Constrictibacter sp. MBR-5: one gene and its partner. The protein of the gene in region 1 interacts with the protein of each later gene in a pairwise test. Links are inferred from orthologs where the notes say so. Each region holds a gene or a part of one and is shown on either strand. Other genes may lie near its edges.

Evidence for each region. The genes of interacting proteins can lie anywhere in the genome.
Region 2: the proteins of ABIE65_RS11845 (region 1) and ABIE65_RS00925 interact in binary tests that used the Escherichia coli proteins (3 or more experiments, as listed by UniProt). The link is inferred for Constrictibacter sp. MBR-5 from one-to-one orthologs.

Annotation. Positions count from the first base shown.
Region 1 is NZ_JBEPTK010000004.1:373,863-376,785, forward strand. The notes cover bases 71-2,921. They hold ABIE65_RS11845 (citrate synthase), read left to right. Parts: upstream 71-769; coding sequence 770-2,074; downstream 2,075-2,921. Other genes in these bases: gltX (glutamate--tRNA ligase), read left to right, coding at 71-693; gloA (lactoylglutathione lyase), read right to left, coding at 2,145-2,588; lpxB (lipid-A-disaccharide synthase), read right to left, coding at 2,602-2,921. Also shown: more of gltX, read left to right, coding at 1-70; more of lpxB, read right to left, coding at 2,922-2,923.
Region 2 is NZ_JBEPTK010000001.1:189,923-192,917, reverse strand. What follows is about bases 73-2,995. They hold ABIE65_RS00925 (lipid kinase), read right to left. Parts: upstream 2,020-2,995; coding sequence 1,126-2,019; downstream 73-1,125. Other genes in these bases: ABIE65_RS00920 (D-2-hydroxyacid dehydrogenase family protein), read right to left, coding at 2,111-2,995; ABIE65_RS00930 (DUF2207 domain-containing protein), read left to right, coding at 73-1,110. Also shown: more of ABIE65_RS00930, read left to right, coding at 1-72. UniProt on the Escherichia coli protein: In vitro phosphorylates phosphatidylglycerol but not diacylglycerol; the in vivo substrate is unknown.

The DNA of each region.
Region 1 (2,923 bases):
CTGGGGGTGGATGCCTACCGCGACATGGGCTTCCTGCCCGAAGCGATGCGCAACTACCTGCTGCGCCTCGGTTGGGGCCACGGCGACGACGAGATCATCTCGACCGAGCAGGCGATCGCTTGGTTCGACCTCGACGGTGCCGGCCGGTCGCCGTCGCGGTTCGACATGGCGAAGCTGACGTCGCTGAACGGGCACTACATCCGGGAGGCCGACGACGCCCGCCTCGCCGGTCTGATCGGGCCGCGCGTCGCCGCCATCGTCGGACGCGAGCTCGACGACGCCGACGGGGCCCGCCTCACCGCGGCGATGCCCGGCCTGAAAGCGCGCGCCAAGACGCTCAACGAGTTGGCCGACAATGCCGCCTTCTACATCCGTCGCCGCCCGCTTCCGATGGATGCCGGCGCATTGAAGCTGCTCGACACGGCCGGTCGGGAAACGGTCGCCGCCGCGGCCGCCGACCTCGCGGCATCGAACGAATGGACGGCCGTCGCGCTCGAGGAACGGATCCGCGCGTTCGCTGAGGCCAGGGACATGAAGCTCGGCAAGGTGGCGCAGCCGCTGCGCGCTGCGCTGACCGGCGCGGGCACCTCGCCGCCGATCTTCGAGGTGATGGAGATCCTCGGGCGCGACGAGGCGCTGGGCCGCCTTGCCGACGCGAGCGGAAACGAAGCGGCCGGCCAGGGCGCGAATTGATAAACGCCGGTGTGAGGTCTATTCTCACCCCCAGAGTAGGGCCTTACACGGCCCCTTCCAGCGAAGGGATGGACGTATGACGGAGCCGAAGTCGAACGAGAACGTTACCGTCGTCGACAATACGACGGGGAAACAGACGACGTTCCCGTTGCTTAGTGGTACGGCGGGGGCGAAAGTCATCGACATCCGAAATCTGTACAAGGATCTCGGTTACTTCACCTTCGACCCGGGCTATACCGCCACGGGCAGCTGCCAGTCGGCGATCACCTATATCGACGGCGACGAAGGCATTCTTCTGTACCGCGGCTATCCGATCGAGCAGCTCGCAGAGAAGAGCGACTTCATGGAAGTCTGCCATCTGCTGCTGTTCGGCGAGCTGCCGGACAAGAAGCAGAAGGACCAGTTCGTCTGGGACATCACGCACCACACGATGGTGCACGACCAGATCAGCAACTTCTTCCGTGGCTTCCGCCGCGACGCGCACCCGATGGCGGTGGTCTGCGGCGTGGTCGGGGCGCTTTCGGCCTTCTATCACGACAGCACGGACATTAACGATCCCTGGCACCGCAAGGTCGCCTCGTATCGCCTGATCGCCAAGATGCCGACAATCGCGGCCATGGCCTACAAATACTCGGTCGGCCAGCCGTTCGTGTACCCGAGCAACACGCTCGACTATGCGGCGAACTTCCTGCGGATGTGCTTCGCGGTTCCGGCCGAGGAGTATGAGGTCAACCCGATCGTCGCCAAGGCGCTCGACCTGATCTTCATCCTGCACGCCGACCACGAACAGAACGCCTCGGCCTCGACGGTGCGTCTCGCCGGTTCGACCGGCGCCAATCCGTTCGCCTGCATCGCGGCCGGCTGCGCCGCCCTCTGGGGTCCCTCGCACGGCGGGGCCAACGAGGAAGTGCTGAAGATGCTCAACCAGATCGGCGACAAGAACAAGGTCGGCGACTGGGTGAAGAAGGCGAAGGATCCGGACGATCCGTTCCGCCTGTTCGGCTTCGGCCACCGCGTCTACAAGAACCACGATCCGCGGGCCAACGTCATCCGCAAGGCGGCCCACCAGGTCCTGAACGAACTCGGCGTGAACGATCCGCTGCTCGAGGTGGCGATCGAGCTGGAGAAGATCGCGCTCGAGGACGAGTATTTCGTCAAGCGCCGCCTGTACCCGAACGTCGACTTCTATTCGGGCATCATGCTGAAGGCGATGGGCTTCCCGACCAGCATGTTCACCGCACTGTTCGCCGTCGGCCGCACGGTCGGCTGGATCGCGCAGTGGAACGAGCTGATCGAGGATCCGTCCCAGAAGATCAACCGCCCGCGCCAGCTCTATACCGGCCCGACGTCGCGCGATTACATTCCGGTCGACAAGCGCTGAGCTTCGACGAAACTTGTTGCGGCACGGGGCGCGGACAATTGTCCGCGCCCCGTTTCGTTTCGGGCGGCGGCTATTTCCGCTCGATCAACTCGATCTTGTAGCCGTCCGGATCCTCGATAAACGCGATCACGGTCGTGCCGTGCTTCATCGGCCCCGGCGGACGCGGAATCTTCACGCCCTCCTTCTCCAGGACCGCGCACGTTGCATAGATGTCCGGGGTGGAGAGCGCCAGATGGCCGAAAGCGTCGCCCTTGTCGTAGGGCGTCTTCTGGCCCCAATTGTGGGTCAGTTCGATCACCGTATTGTCCGCCTCGTCGCCATAACCGACGAACGCGAGGGTGAACTCGCCGGTCGGGAAATCCTTCCGGCGCAGCAGCTTCATCCCGAGCAGCCGGGTGTAGAAATCGATCGACTTGTCCAGGTCGAACACCCGCAGCATCGTATGCAGGTAGCGGAACTTGTCCGCGCCCGGGACGGCGGCCGTCGAGGCTCCTGCTGGGCTGTCGTCGTTCATGTATGCCTCCTCCTCATGTGGCTCCCCGATCAATCTGCGGCGGTGATGCCGGCCTCGCAAGGGACAGGATGACCGCGGCTGCCCGGCGGCTGGGCCGCGACCCGGCGGGACCGAGGCGCCCGACAGCCTCCGCCAGCCCTCGCCTCTGTGCTGCAGCGGCCTCCCCACCGGCGAGGAGCGGCGCCACCGCCGTGGCCAATCCCCCCGCGGTACAGTCGCCCTGAATCAGTTCCGGCACGACGACTTCTTCCGTCAGGATGTTCGGCAGAGCGATGTGCCTCAGCCGCAGCAGCCGCCGCGCCGCCCAGACCGTCAGCGGTGCCGCACGATAGCCG
Region 2 (2,995 bases), on another replicon or contig:
CGCGTCGGCCGCGATCCTCGAGGCGGGCCGATCATCCCGGTCTACGCGCCGACACTGCCCCCGGCCGCGATGCGCTACATCCGGCGGATGGGCTATGATGATCGCTGCCTCGCGGCCGCCCTGGTCAGCCTCGCGGTCAAGGGATATCTCGTCATCCGCGACGGCGACGGCACACCCACGGTGGAGCGGCGGGACACGAGCAGCCAGCCGGCCTCGCCGGGAGAGGATGCATTGCGTCGGACGCTCTTTGCGACCGGCAGTCGCGTCGCCCTCGACAGGGAGTCGCGCAAGACACTGATCGCGGCTCGGCGGGCGCTGAAGGGTCACTTCGACAAGACGTTCGACACGACCTTCTTCCGCCACAACCGCCCGTACTTCATGGTCGGTGCGGGTCTTACGGTCCTCGGCTGGCTGGCCGTCGCGGCATCGGCACCGACCCTCTTCGAGACGTTGTTCCTGTCGGTCTGGCTGGCCGGCTGGTCGGTCGGCACCGGGTGGCTGCTGGTCTTCTTAGTCCGCCAGTGGCGGCTGGCGCTCGGTGGAGCGGGGTTCGGACACGTGTTCGGCGCGCTGTTCGGCACGGCTTTCGCCATGCCATTCGTCGGCGGCTGGCTCTTTGGAGTCTTCGCCCTGAGCCAAGCCGTCGGCCCGGCTGCCGCCGTCTTTCTGGTCGCCGCGCTCGGGCTCAACATCCTGTTCTTTCGTCTGCTCAGGGCGCCGACGGCGATCGGCAGGGACGCGCTCGACGAGATCGAAGGCATGCTGCTCTACCTCTCCGTGGCCGAGGCCGAGCGCCTGCGATTCCACCACGGCAGTCCGATCACGCCGGAGCTGTTCGAACGCTTCCTCCCCTACGCCATAGCGCTCGACGTCGAGACGCAGTGGGCGGAGCAGTTCGCCGAGGCGCTGCGACAGGCGCAGCGCACCGGGCAGGAGACGTACCGGCCCATCTGGTATGGCGGCCGGAGCTTCGATGCCGCGGGCATCTCGGCGATCGGCGGCTCGATCTCCTCGGCTGTCGGCAGTGCGACAACCCAGTCCAGCTCCGGTTCCGGCGGCGGCGGCTCCAGCGGCGGTGGGGGCGGTGGCGGTGGCGGCGGGGGCTGGTGAACAGCCCGTGTCGTATCAGCCCGCCTCGGAGCGATCCTCTGGCGGTCGCGGCACGAACACTTCCAGCGCGTGACGCACGACTCGGAAGGTCGCCGGCGTCACGGTGGTCAACTCGCCGTCGGTGTTGACCCGCATCGGGCGGCTCGTCTCTACCTTAATCTCGGGGGCACGAAGGCAGTGGACGGCCTCGTTCGCTCGGTGCCGGCCGGCCCGGAAGGCCGGGAGGAGTGCGGCCATCCGCGCCAGCGGTCGCGGCTCCATGCAGTAGAGGTCGAGCAGGCCGTCGTCGATCGCGGCGTCTTCGGAGACGGACATGCCGCCGCCATAGTAGCGGCCGTTACCGACGGCGAGCTGGATCGAGCGCAGGACCTGCTGGCTGCCGTCCGCGGTGATCCGGGCGCGGAAGCTGCGCATCGCGCGCCATGCATCGGCGGCGGCGAAGGGATAGCTGAAGACGCCCCAGCGCTTCTTGAACTGCTTGGTCATCCGGGTCGCGACCTCGACGCTCAGGCCGATGCTCGCGACGTTGAAGAAGAGCTTGCCGTTGACCTCGCCGAGATCGATCCGGCGGGTCTCGCCGGCCGCGATGATCGCGCAGGCGGTGGCCGGATCCGCCGGTATCCCCAGCGTGCGGGCCAGATCGTTGGCCGTGCCGAGCGGCAGGATGCCGACCGGCAGGCCCGTTGCGACGGCCGCTTCGGCGAAATGGTTCAGCGTGCCGTCGCCGCCGCCGAGGATCAGCATGTCGGCGTTGGCGGCGGCCATCGCGATGCTGTCGTCGGTCGCCTCGCCCTTCGGCGGCACGGCCTCGATGCCGACCTCGTCGAGAGCCGCGACGACGGCCTCATACGCTTCGGCGCCTGAGCGCGCATTGCGATTGACGATCAGGACGGCGCGCCGATCCGGCACTTGGGTTCTCGCTATAGGGGGAGGGAACGACGCACGCGGCCTGGCACCAACGCGGCGCCAGACCGCAGGTTCCGGGGCGCTCTTGACGGTATCAGGCCGTGATGACTCTGACCGGCTCACCCTTCGCCCAAGCGGCGATGCATTCGACGGTGTCCCTGTAGAAGAAGCGGTAGGTGTCGTCGGTGACGTAGCCGAGATGCGGTGTCAGCACGACATTATCGAGGCTGCGCAGCGGGTGATCCGCGGGCAGCGGCTCCACGTCGTAGACGTCGAGGCCGGCGCCAGCGATCCGCCGCTCGCGCAGCGCGGCGAGCAGCGCCTCCTGCTGCACGATGGGGCCGCGCGAGGTGTTGACCAGGAAGGCGGTGGGCTTCATCCGGGCGAGGTCGTCGGCGCCGACGAGGCCGCGCGACCGGTCGCCCAGGACCAGGTGGATGCTGAGGAAGTCGGACTGTGCGAACAGCGCGTCGCGCTCAACCCGCTTCACGCCATGCTCCGCCGCCTTCTCATCGGTGAGGTTCTGGCTCCAGCCGATCGCTTCCATGCCGAAGGCCTTGCCGAGCTTAGCCACATAGCCGCCGAGGCGCCCGACGCCGAGCAGGCCGAGGGTCGCGCCGTGCAGGCTGCGCCCGATCGTCGTCTGCCAGCGGCCTTCCTGCATGGCGCGGTGCTCGAACGGGATGTTGCGCGCGAGCGACAGGATCAGTCCCATCGCGAGTTCCGGCGTCGGCGGCGTGGTGCCGCGGGTGCCGCAGACCGTGACGCCTTGGGCGGTCGCCGCAGCGACGTCGACCGAGAGGTTGCGGCCGCCGGTGGTGACCAGGAGCTTCAGCTTCGGCAATGCCGCGAAGACGGCGCGCGGGAACGGCGTGCGCTCGCGCATGATGCAGACCACCTCGAAGTCGGCGAGACGGCGCACCAGGGCCTCGGGCTCTGAGACATGGTCGTCGAAGACGGTGACGTCGTAGCCTGCGGG